One region of the Pantoea sp. At-9b genome, then DNA from elsewhere that is predicted to be linked to it. Evidence: predicted binding sites of a transcription regulator. Region 1 holds the regulator's gene; each other region holds the start of a gene.
What was found. Region 1 encodes CRP, which controls carbon source genes, mostly activating them, when cyclic AMP is high. Its sites were predicted from a motif close to ATGTGANNNNNNTCACAT; they were not measured.

Region 2: the regulator CRP is predicted to act here: its motif matches at 1,931-1,948, upstream of PAT9B_RS23325 (glycoside-pentoside-hexuronide (GPH):cation symporter).
Region 3: the regulator CRP is predicted to act here: its motif matches at 1,417-1,434, upstream of rhaB (rhamnulokinase).
Region 4: the regulator CRP is predicted to act here: its motif matches at 1,507-1,524, upstream of ompW (outer membrane protein OmpW).

Annotation. Positions count from the first base shown of each region.
Region 1 covers NC_014837.1:3,997,936-4,001,075, reverse strand. The annotation lists gene PAT9B_RS18520 (YccS/YhfK family putative transporter) at 1-946, opposite strand, end outside; gene crp (cAMP-activated global transcriptional regulator CRP) at 1,005-1,637, opposite strand; gene PAT9B_RS18510 (OsmC family protein) at 1,940-2,344, shown strand; gene PAT9B_RS18505 (phosphoribulokinase) at 2,479-3,140, opposite strand, start outside.
Region 2 covers NC_014838.1:642,376-645,515, reverse strand. The annotation lists gene PAT9B_RS23330 (TIM-barrel domain-containing protein) at 1-441, opposite strand, end outside; gene PAT9B_RS23325 (glycoside-pentoside-hexuronide (GPH):cation symporter) at 438-1,817, opposite strand; gene PAT9B_RS23320 (FUSC family protein) at 2,038-3,030, shown strand.
Region 3 covers NC_014837.1:2,190,816-2,193,955, reverse strand. The annotation lists gene rhaR (HTH-type transcriptional activator RhaR) at 1-449, opposite strand, end outside; gene rhaS (HTH-type transcriptional activator RhaS) at 465-1,286, opposite strand; gene rhaB (rhamnulokinase) at 1,579-3,060, shown strand; gene PAT9B_RS10065 (L-rhamnose isomerase) at 3,044-3,140, shown strand, end outside.
Region 4 covers NC_014837.1:2,315,004-2,318,143, forward strand. The annotation lists gene PAT9B_RS10585 (lytic polysaccharide monooxygenase) at 1-334, shown strand, start outside; gene PAT9B_RS30590 (hypothetical protein) at 530-739, shown strand; gene ompW (outer membrane protein OmpW) at 793-1,425, opposite strand; gene PAT9B_RS10600 (YkgJ family cysteine cluster protein) at 1,676-2,092, shown strand; gene PAT9B_RS10605 (YciC family protein) at 2,120-2,854, shown strand; gene PAT9B_RS10610 (septation protein A) at 2,905-3,140, shown strand, end outside.

The DNA.
Region 1 (3,140 bases):
AGTTACCCACCGGATTGTCCGGGTGCTGACGGGCAATTTTTTCCAGCGCACCCAGTTGCTTATCCATTTGAAAACGGTCCGGCAACTGGTGATACAGAATGGCATCGGCCAGCAGACGCAGGCGGGCGGAGATGGTTTTGGCATTCCAGCGAATCACCGCCTCGGCATGGCTTTGCTCCACCAGCTTTTGCACTTCTTCCGGCTGATGCAGGCTAACGGAGATGTGTTCCTGCAAATCCAGCGCCACCTGAAAAGCGCGCGTCAGGCGTTTATGGCTGTTATCCCGGCTGGCCGACAGCATGTGCATTTGCTGATAGCAGGTGGTGATCAGATCCACCGCTTTCTGTTGGCGTGCCAGCAACGGAGGCAGCGCTTTCTCCGGGTCGGTCAACTGGGTCAGCAGGGTATATTTGGCATCGCAATAATCCGCCAGCTCACGGTACAACAGGCTCAGCGACTCGCGCATCGGCTGCTCTTTCCACAGCCAGAACCAGAACCAGTTAAACAGCCCGTACCACAAGGTGCCGCCAATGTAGAGCAGCGGTGGTACCCAGATAGGCATGCGGCCTACCAGGCTCAGGGTAAAGATGGAGGCGATCAGCGTGGCGGGCAGCAAGCGGCCATGCAACGGGCTGATCTCGCCGGTCACACCGACTAATAACGGCAGCACCAGCAGAATCAGCGGCAAGGGGACGTGATAATCCGTCAGCCATTGAATCAGGAAGCTGCCGGTCGCAAACAGGGAACCGCCAATAACCAGGCGTTTGAAGAAACGTTTATGCGGCGTATCAAGACCGGCGATGTTGCAGCAGGCCGGCACTAAGGAAAACAGCAAGCCTTTTTGCAGATCGCCAAACAGCCAGCCGAGAGCCACGGGCAGGCACAGCACCAGCGTTTGCCGCAGGGCGTAGTTAACCTCGGGATGATAGATGATTCGACGCCACATCAGCTCATCGCAGACAAAAACGGCGCGATGCTGCCATCACGCCGTGGGTGAGAAGAAATTAGCGGGTGCCGTAAACGACGATGGTTTTACCATGTGCGGAGATCAGGTTTTGATCTTCCAGCATTTTCAGAATACGGCCAACTGTCTCGCGTGAGCAGCCGACGATCTGACCAATTTCCTGACGGGTGATTTTGATCTGCATCCCGTCCGGGTGGGTCATGGCATCAGGCTGCTTGGCCAGATTGAGCAGCGTCTGCGCAATGCGGCCGGTCACATCAAGGAAGGCAAGGTTGCCTACTTTTTCTGATGTCACCTGCAGGCGACGCGCCATCTGCGCCGAAAGACGCATTAAAATATCCGGGTTTACCTGAATCAGCTGACGGAATTTTTTGTAGGAAATTTCAGCCACTTCGCAGGCAGTTTTCGCTCTAACCCAGGCACTGCGTTCCTGACCTTCTTCAAACAGGCCAAGCTCGCCGATGAAATCCCCCTGATTGAGGTAGGAGAGGATCATCTCTTTGCCTTCTTCATCTTTAATCAGCACCGCAACGGCACCTTTCACGATGTAGTAGAGCGTTTCCGCTTTCTCACCCTGATGAATCAGGGTGCTTTTGGATGGATATTTGTGAATATGGCAATGGGACAGGAACCATTCGAGTGTAGGGTCTGTTTGCGGTTTGCCGAGAACCATTCGCTATTATCCTCTGTTGTAATCGTGCCCAAAACACAGGGGGCAGTTTTCCCTGTCAGGCGGTGAAATCGTAGAGCGCTTCCTGTAAAGGAAAATTATTCGGGTGGACTCTTAAGCCAGGCTTCTGATTCTTCCCGCCTTCGTCTATTGCGACGAAAATATTTTCAGCACTGTTTGTAGCACAGCTTTTGCTAGCTGTCTTCTGTTGTCTCGCTTCAGCAAAAGGGCGATTAGTCTGGATTGCTGTTTCTCAGGTGAAAGCGTACTCTGGCGGCAAATCAGCCGATTCAGGAGAAAGAATAATGCAGGCACGGGTCAAATGGGTGGAAGGGCTTACCTTTCTCGGAGAATCCTCATCAGGTCATCAGATATTAATGGATGGCAATTCGGGCGACAAAGCACCGAGTCCGATGGAGATGGTGCTGATGGCTGCGGGCGGTTGCAGCGCGATTGATGTGGTGTCGATCCTGCAAAAAGGGCGCAATGACGTGGCGGATTGTGAGGTAAAACTGACCTCGGAACGTCGTGAAGAAGCACCACGCATTTTCACACATATCAACCTGCATTTTATTGTCAGCGGCAAAGCGCTGGGCGACAAAGCGGTGGCGCGGGCGGTTGATCTGTCGGCGGAGAAGTATTGCTCGGTGGCGATTATGCTGGGCAAAGGGGTAGAAATTACCCACAGCTATGAGGTGGTTGAACTTTAGCACGAACGTAGCGGCGCGATTTATCGCGCGGATTTTTTCGTGCAGCATGCACGGTCAGGCGATTTATCGCGCCGATTTTTCCCGCAGCGATTCCGGGATCGCGTGATAAATCGCGCCGCTACGAAAAATTTGGCTTACTTGATGCGTTTGCCTTCAATCAGGCGTTGCACCAGCGGCGTCATAATCAGCTCCATCGCCAGCCCCATTTTGCCGCCGGGCACCACCAGGGTGTTCATATGCGAGATAAAGGAATCCTGAATCATCGCCAGCAGGTAAGGGAAGGCAATGCCTTCCAGTCCACGGAAATGGATCACCACAAAGCTTTCATCCAGGGACGGAATTTCACGCGCGGCAAACGGGTTCGACGTGTCGACGGTCGGCACGCGCTGGAAGTTGATGTGGGTACGCGAGAACTGTGGGGTGATGAAGTTGATGTAATCCTCCATCGAACGTACCACCGAATCCATCACCGCTTCGCGTGAATGGCCGCGTTCACTGGTATCGCGCACCAGCTTTTGAATCCACTCAAGGTTAACGATCGGTACCACACCCACCAGTAAATCGACATGCTCAGCCACGTTGTGCTGCTGCGTCACCACGCCGCCATGCAAACCTTCATAGAACAACACATCGGTGTTTTCCGGCAGCGGCTGCCACGGCGTGAAAGTACCGGGCACCTGGTTCCACGGCACGGCTTCGTCATAGGTATGCAGATATTTGCGCGACTGGCCGAGGCCGGTTTTACCGTACTGCTCAAACGTCTGCTCCAGCAGACCAAAATCGTTCGCTTCTGGCC
Region 2 (3,140 bases), on a different replicon from region 1:
AATTTTCTCTTCGCGTCGCGCTTCAAAACGCACGCTGAGCTGATATTTCCCGCCGGGAATCGGGCGAAAGGTGCGGGCATCCAGTTTCAGCGCGCTGATGTACTTATCCTGGCTCTTTTCTGTGGCACCAATACCGACTGTGCTGCGTTGCCGCCAGAACTCCTCAAGCAACAATTCACCGTGTTGGTTGTAGAAGGCCAGTTGTCCACGCATATTCAGCGTCGCGGTGATGTTGCCGTTGCGTATGCGCAGCAGTTCAGGCTCACGTTGGATATCGACTTCACAAGGCGTTGGCGGTAACAGCGCCCAATCGCTGTCAATCAGTGCCGTCTGGCAGGTGGCGCGCACCCGCAGGCTGTTCGCCCCCCAGGGTTCGATAACCAGGGTCTGACGGTCAAAGGTCCAGACGATACGCTGGGATTCGGCGCGTAATTCGCTCATGACAACTCCTGTGGTTGTAATACGGTGGGGCCAGTGGTGGCAGGCTGTGCCGCCAGTTTGTTTTGATTGATGGTACGCATGGTGGCGTCGTTAAGTTTGTAACCACGCATCGCCAGCGCACTGAGCAGCGCCAGCACGCCGGGGATCACCGAAAACAGCGCAACGATAGCCATCATGGCGGCGGGCTGCTGGTGTGCCGCCTGGGCAACATAGCCGCTCAGACCGAGGGTCCAGCCGACAATGGCACCACTGATCGCCATACCCATTTTCAACACGGCCAGCAGCGTGGAGAACACGGTGCCATCGAGGCGTTTGCCCTGGCGATATTCACCGTAATCGACCACGTCCGACATCATCACCCACATCAGCGTGGTGGTGACCTGATAGAAACTGGAGACGATAAAGGTCATCCCCACCAGCAACACGAGGTTACCGGGGAGAAACACGATGCTGATACTCAACACGCCGGTAACGATAGCGCTGAGAGTGAAAGCGGTGATTTTGCTTAAGTGAAGCGTCAGCAATTTCGCCAGCACACTGCCCACGCTTTTGCCGACGATATGCGCGGCCAACAGCCACATAAACAGGCTGGCATTGCCAAGGAAATAGGTGACGTAGTACATCATGGCACCCAGTCGTACCACCCCAAATGAGATGTTGCAGAACACCAATAGCGCCACGATGCGCCACTGATCGTTACATAACAAATCACGCAGATCGGCCAGAAAGTGGCCGTGGCTGGCAGGGGCATTCACACGTTCGCGCGTATTGAGGAAGCAGATAAAAAACATCAGGGTCGCCAGCGTCGCCATAATCGACATGGCGGCGAAATACCCTTCCAGCTTGTTACCACCCCCGAGCCAGGTCGCCAGCGGTATCATCAGGAAGGTGGACATCGCCCCTCCCAGCGTTGCAAGAAAGAAGCGCCACGACTGCAACGAGATACGCTGGGTATCATCGGCGGTGATAATTGCGCCCATTGAGCAGTAGGGAATATTGATGGCGGTGTACATCAGCATCATCAGGCTGTAGGTGGCTGCCGCATAGATCATTTTTCCGGTCAGCGACAGGCTTTCCGGGACGGCATAAATCAACATGCAGCTCACGCCAAACGGCACGGCCAGCATCAGCAGCCACGGACGAAAACGCCCCCAGCGCGAACGCGTGCGATCTGCCACCATGCCCATTGCCGGGTCGATCACCGCATCGGCGACGCGCGCCAGCAAAAAGAGCGTTCCGACAAATATCGCCGGTAGCCCCACGACATCGGTGTAATAAAACGTGAGAAAAATAATCACGTTATCGATGGCGATATGACTGGCCATATCGCCCAGTCCGTAACTGATTTTTTCTTTTATCGTTAAGCTTGTTTGCATAAAGACTCCCGCCTGTCTGGGTATCGCTAAGGGTCAATCGACGGTTAGTTATAGGAAGCGGGCCGGGATGAGACAATTGCGGGATCTGTTTCAGGTTTTATGTTTTTTACTTTATGTGATACGGGTAACAAGAATAACAACAAAAAATTAACATGGCAGGTAAAGTGCAACGGGCTACCATTAATCAACAGGTTAGAATCGCGGGTTCGCGGAGAAAAGGATGAATACATCAATCCCAGCTGCCGTGCGGCAACGTCTGCCGTTTGCGGTGCGCGCGGGTCTGTGCTGCGGTTTACCAGTGGTGCTGGGTTTCTATGCCGGGCATATACAGTCGGGTCTGCTGGCAACCATTGGGGCGTTTACGGCGTTGTACGGTGATGGTCTGCCCGTTGGCAGACGTGCGCGTTTGCTGGCCATCATCGCGGTGACATTGGCGGTGATCGTCACCCTCGGCATTCTCGTCGCGCCTTATCCGTGGCTTGGCGTGGTGACCGTGACCTGCATCGCCTCGCTTGCCACCTTGATCTGTAACAGACAGCAGCTGGGACCGCCCGGAGCGTATATGTTTGCGTTGGCCTGTGCCAGCGGCACCGGGATGGCGGCCAGCAGCGTTGATCCCTGGCAAAGTGGGTTATGGGTGTTGTGCGGTGGCGCGATCTCGTGGCTGGCGCATATGCTGGGATGCCTGTTTGAACGGACCGCCGCCAAACCTCGCACGGTAGCGGATCGGGTGATCAAAGAGCACGCCAGACGCACCGCTGCACGGGTGGCGTTTGGCACGCTGGTGGCCGGAACGATCGGGGTCATCCTTGGACTGGAACATGCGTATTGGGGGATGGCGGCCGTGGTGGTGGTACTTAACCAGCCGGACGGTTTGCCGGGCACGACACGACGTGCCTTTAATCGGCTGTTGGGCACGCTGGTTGGACTGGTGCTGGCGTGGAGCATTCTGACGCTCAATCCGCAAGGATTATGGATCGCCTTGACGGTCGGGATGCTGCAGTTTGCCATTGAGATCGGGGTGGTGCTGCAATACGCCGCTGCCACCGTGTTTATCACCGCCAATGCCTTGACGATTGCTGCCGGAGGTCGGGATTTTAGCGCGGTGAGTTCCCTGTTCGCGGCCAGAGCACTGGACACGCTGATTGGCGTGGTGGTGGCGATTGTGGTGTTTAGATTAAGCATGTCACCTGGCGCTGACAGCGCATCATAATTTAATTGCGGCCATCGCAGGTCATTTTAATCATATTCTGCCGATAATAATAGAAAACGCTATTCAACCTTTCACGAAGATGACAAATTTGTCATCAACCATTAATTGTG
Region 3 (3,140 bases), 1.8 Mb from region 1:
AGAAACAACGCTTCCGAAAGCTGGATCGACAGCGGGTCGCTTTTGCGACTTTCACGCTCCAGTTGGGTGATCACGCCGCGTGCCAAGGCCATGCCGCGCGTGGTCAGACGCCAGCAACCGGGGGATTCCGCATCCTCGGCAGGCAGCAACTGGCTCCAGTCCAGTCCCAGATGAAAGCGGTCACGGCAGTAGAGAATATTATCCAGCACCAGATCATTGACGCTGTCGTAACTGTGGCAGTCGTTATCGCGGATATAAAAGACATCGCCACAGGTGATCAGCCACGGACGATCGTTGAGAACATGCAGGCCGTTGCCGCGCCAGACGATGACAATCTCACTGAACTCATGTCGATGTGGCGGGAACGAAGGTTGTGGCAGGCGTTCGGCCACCGCAATTGGCAGGCTGGGGGCCGGGAAGTAGTCTTCGCGCGTCAATATTAGCGACATGAGGGGCACTCCAAATTACATCATCTGCTGGCGCTCCGCCCGGGGCGCACAGCCAAACTCCCGCCGAAACAGCGTGGAAAAATGGTTACTGTCACCAAATCCGCACTGGAAAGCGATATCCGTAATGCGCATATCGCTGTGTCGCAACAGGTGGCGAGCCTGGAGCAGACGCAGCCGGTTCAGATAGCGCTGCGGCGTGTTGCCGGTTTGCTGCTTCATTTGACGATGCAGGGTACGCAACGACAGCGAAAATTGGTCCGCTAAGGCTTCCCAGGCAATTTCTTCACTGTAGTGCTCATTAAGCCAGTCGAGCAAACGATGCAGACGCGCTTCCTGATCCTGCGCGACCTCGTTGTGACCGGCCTCGCGTAACAACACCAGCAGTTGCAGGAACGCCTGCTCCTGACGTGCCTGTTTCTCCAGTGACCAACTGCCCTGCGGATTCATCTGCGCCACGATCTGCAACGCCTGCGCCATCACTTTTTGGTTGATGCGCCAGTGCGAACTGTAGTTGCCATCTTCCTCACGCGGCAACAACGCCTGCAAGCCAGAGAGAAAACGAAATGCTGCCGGGCTGCGATACAGCACGTTGGTCAGGCATAAATTGTCGGTTTGCTCATAAAGATGGCGATCGTGATCGCGCACAAAACACACGCAACCGGCGCATAACGCCTGCGGCTGACCATTAAACACATGGATGCCAGAACCCTGTTCGACCAGCACGATCTCATGGAAATCATGGTGATGTTCGGGAAAGGCCAGCTGCGGCACGCGCGGTTCAATAGCAATGGCGTACTCCCCGGCGGGGAAAAAATCTGCGCTGTGTAAAACGGTCATGGATCGCCTCTCATTATTAACAAAACCGTAACCGAGTCTACTCAGGCGATCGGCACCTTACCTTGAATTTCACACCGGTGGATGCAGGAAAATGGCTAATTTTTCAAGATCTCCCGAGTTGATGCAGAAAATGCGGCAAAGCTCACAACTCGACGCTTGTGTGGTTCTGTGAGCTGCCTCACGAACATCTTTGCCACGATGCCAGTGGGTCTGTTGCGCTGGCAGTAACGGGAAGGTGAGGAAAAGGCAGGATTTTTACTCTGTATGCATCTCATCACAGGAAGAACACGCCATGAGTATGCGTAACATTGTTGCCATTGATTTAGGCGCATCCAGCGGGCGCGTGATGCTCGCGCAATGGACCACGGCAAGCCAACAACTCAGGCTACGTGAAGTCCGTCGTTTTGCTAATCAGCGCGTGCGGCGTGCCGGTTATGACTGCTGGGATCTGGACGGGCTGGAGCAGGAGATCCGTATCGGGCTGCAACAACTGGATGAAGAAGGCATCGTGCCGGACAGCATTGGCATCGATACCTGGGGCGTGGACCTGGTGCTGCTGGATGCCGATGGCCAGCGCGTGGGTGAGGCCGTCAGCTATCGCGACGCGCGCACCGACGGCCAGATGGCGCAGGCGATCAATGATCTGGGTAAGTCGGCAATTTATCAGCGTACCGGCATTCAGTTTCTGCCATTCAATACCCTGTACCAGCTGCGCGCGCTGCATCGGCAACAGCCGGACTGGCAGGCGCAGGTGCGTCATGCATTGATGATTCCGGATTACCTGCATTACCGTCTGACCGGCCAGTTGAACTGGGAATACACCAACGCCACTACCACGCAACTGCTGAATATCACCCGGGGTGAATGGGACCGGGATTTACTCGCCTGGGCTGGGGTGCCCGCCAGTTGGTTTGGCACCCCCACGGCCCCAGGCAACACCGTTGGATACTGGACCAGCCCGCGTGGTCATCGCATCCCGGTGATCGCGGTGGCGACCCACGATACCGCCAGCGCGGTACTGGCAACGCCACTGCGACAGGATGATGCCGCTTATCTGAGTTCGGGCACCTGGTCGCTGATGGGCATTGAAAGCCTGCAACCGTGCCTGAGCCAGACGGCGCTCGACGCGAATATCACCAATGAAGGTGGGGCAGAAGGCTATCGGGTGCTGAAAAATATCATGGGCCTGTGGCTGTTGCAGCGCGTATGCAGTGAACTGCACATCACTGACTTGTGCGACCTGATTCAGCAGGCCACGAATGAACCCGCCTGTGTCGCGCTGATCAACCCCAATGCCAGCCGCTTTATCAATCCCGCCAGCATGGTGCAGGAGATTCAGGATGCTTGTGCGGAGCAGCAGATGCCGGTGCCCCAGACCCCGGCGGCGCTGGCGCGTACCATTTTTGACAGTCTGGCGCTGCTTTATCGTCAGGTGATCGGTGAACTCGGCCAGTTGCGCGCATCACCGTTACGCCAACTGCATGTGGTGGGCGGCGGTTGCCAGAATCCGTTACTGAACCAACTGTGCGCCGATGCCTGTCAGTTGCCGGTGCTCGCCGGGCCGGTAGAAGCCTCAACCCTCGGCAATGTCGGTTGCCAGCTGATCGCCCTGGGCGAATTACGCGATGTGGCGGATTTGCGTCGCTGCATCAGCCAGAACTTCCCGTTAGAAACATTTGCTCCGCTTAACAACAGCGCTTTTCGTGCCAACCAGGCACGCTTCGCCGCGCTGAGCCAACCCGCTAAGGAACTTGCTTATGACAAAGCTGATTGAACAGGCCTTTGACCTGGCGAAACAACGTTACGCTGCGATTAACGTCGATGTGGAACAGGCAATGGCACAACTGGACACCA
Region 4 (3,140 bases), 1.7 Mb from region 1:
TGTAACGGTCAAAGCGCCGGAAACCAAACCGGTCGCCAATCTGGAGATCCAGGGTAGTGACACCATCAATACTGGCAACACGCACGTGACGTTAAGTGCTGCCAACTCAACCTTACCGGGTAATGCCTCACTGGATACCGCTAAGTTTGAATGGTCGGTGCTGAAGAACGCCAATAAAATCGTGTTCAGGCATAACCATGGCCAGCTTGCGACCATCGATTACCCTGCCGCAGTGGTCATGGAAGATTTCGATGTTGACGTGCAGGTAAAAATTACCGATCCCAGCACAGGCCTTTCCTCTACCGCCACTCAAACGGTTAAAGTTCGCCGTTAATTGTGTCCTCGTCTCCTGCCGCGTGCAGGAGACGAATTCTCAGGAAATTATCATATGACAAGGACCATCAAAGCTCTTTGCCTTGTACCTTCAGCGTTGCTGTTATGCTCACTGTTTTCTCAGGCAGTACAGTCTGCCCCTCTGCCACTGGTTTGGGGCATAAAAGATCAAAGGCTGACCGTGACGAATACGGGTATGGAGCCAATCCAACTCGACAAAGACATCAAACTGCTACCGGATGACTCACCTGTGATGTTGAATGAAACCACCGTGCTTCCGGGACAAACCGTCATCGTCTATGGTGCCTGCCCACACCATTTGCCGTTGCAGAAAGAGGTGGTGTTTACGCCTGTTACCGCTGACGGCCAGCCGCAAGACGCGCAAACTTTGCCGCTTAACCACTGATTAACCTATCAGGTCGCCATAAATGGCGACCCTGCAAATCCCATCCGCGCCAATCAGAAGCGGTAGCCAACGCCAAAGAAGAACACCCAGGGATCGATACGGGTGTTGATATTCTGGTTAACACCATTGGCTTTAAATTTCACCTCGGTATCGATATCCATGTACCACAGTGACGCGTTCAGCATCCAGTCGCGGTTGATCTGATAATCCAGGCCGACTTGCCCCGCCAGACCCCAGGAATCTTTCACACTGAGATCGCTCAGGCCCGCATCACGACCGGTCTGATTGAATTTTGCATCAAAGAAAGTGGTGTAGTTGATACCCGCACCGACATAAGGACGGAATTTGCTTTTGCTATCGAAAAAGTAATATTGCGCCATCAGCGTTGGCGGCAACTGACGCACAGTGGCCAGGTTACCGGTCGCACCCAGTCCGACTTTATGACGGAACGGTGTGGCTGCCAGCAACTCAATACCAATGTTATCGGTTGCCATATAGGTAAAAGTCAGCCCCAGTTGCGTGTCATTGCTGACACTAAAGCCGCCCAAACCCAGCACATTGTCAGAGCCTTCGGTCGGACGCACCGTCGCCGTACCCGCACGCATAAAGAAGTCACCCGCTTCATGGGCCAGCGCCAGTTGAGGGATCGCCAGTGCTACCAGCAGCGCGCATTTTGCCAGTTTCATTATTCACTCCTTTGCCAGAATTGTTGATGTTATTGATCAGAGTCTGTGGCAAGAGATCTATCGCGTTTTCAGGCAAAATGCATGTGAATCAATTCAAATAAATCACTTATAAAACAATGAATTGATTCAGATCAATTTTGGCCTTACACGGCGTAATAAAAATCCTCTTGCGAAAATTTCACGGCGTGACTACTTTGCTGATTCTCTTCCGTTGATTTTGGTTCGATGCTTAGGAGAAGCGGGCGATCAAATGAGCGATTCACTTAACCCTTGTATGACCTGTGGTGCCTGCTGCGCCCATTTCCGTGTTTCTTTCTATTGGGCTGAAGCTGACGATGCGGGTGGTGTGGTGCCCGTTGAGCTAACCGAACCCCTGAGCCTGCTGATGCGCAACATGCGTGGCACCAACGCACGCGAACCGCGCTGTGTCGCGTTACAGGGCGAGATCGGCGGCTGCGTCTCTTGCGGCGTTTATCAGCAGCGCCCTTCACCCTGCCGGGAATTTGCGATGTCAGGTGAAGGCGGCGTGCTGAACGAAGCCTGCGATCGGGCCAGAGCGCGCTATGGTTTACCCGCGCTTTTTCACCCTTCTTTACCTGAGATGACAGAAAGTTATCCTAATCCGGGTGCCAGCACGCCAGCAGAACATGTACAATCGCCGGGTTAATTAACCCGGTTTCTTCAAGGAGTGTACATGTCTATCACGGCAAGCTCGTTATACCGTGACACAGGAAATTTTCTGCGCCATCAGCTGATTACCATCGTGCTGATGGCGTTGCTTACCTCATTTATAACCGTGATTATCGGCCATGCGCTGACGCCTGGTGCCGATCAGCTGTCGCTGTTAAGTCAGAGCGACGACAGCGCATCCTCGCTGTTTGAACTGGTACAAAATATGTCGCCGGAACAGCAGCGTATTCTGCTGCGTGCCTCGGCGGCAGGCACCTTTGCGGCGCTGGTCGGCAACACCTTGCTGTTGGGCGGTATGTTGTGCCTGATCCCGATGGTATCGAGCGGGCAGCGAGTGAGCGCCCTGCGCGCCATTGGTACTTCCGCGCCTGTGCTGCCGAAATTGCTGCTGCAAACCTTTTTGATCACCTTGCTGGTCCAGATTGGCTTTATGGTGCTGATGGTGCCGGGCGTAATGTTGGCGATCCTGTTGTCGCTGGCCCCGGTGATGCTGGTCAGTGAGAAGATGGGTGTGATGGGCGCAATGCGGGCCAGCATGCGCATGGCGTGGAAAAATATGAAACTGATCGCCCCGGCCATTATTGTCTGGTTGTTGGCGAAAATCGCGCTGATGTTCTTTTTCTCCTCGCTGACGGTATTACCCGCGAACGTCGCGTCGGTGGTATTGAACGCCCTGGGGAACCTGGTGTCCGCGATCCTGATTATCTACCTGTACCGGCTGTATATGCTGTTACGTTAACATTATGGCGCTCACTGAGCGCCTTAATTAACGCCCTGACTGGATATCCTATGAAGCAGTTACTCGATTTTCTTCCCCTGGTCGTGTTCTTCGTTTTCTACAAACTTTACGACATTTTTGTCGCCTCAGGTGCGCTGGTGGTCGCGACGGGCATTGCGCTGATCGCCAGCTGGGTGCTGTACCGTAAACTGGAGAAAATGACCATCATCACCTTCGTGCTGGTTGCCGTGTTTGGCACCCTGACGCTGGTGTTCCATAACGATGAATTTATCAAATGGAAAGTCAC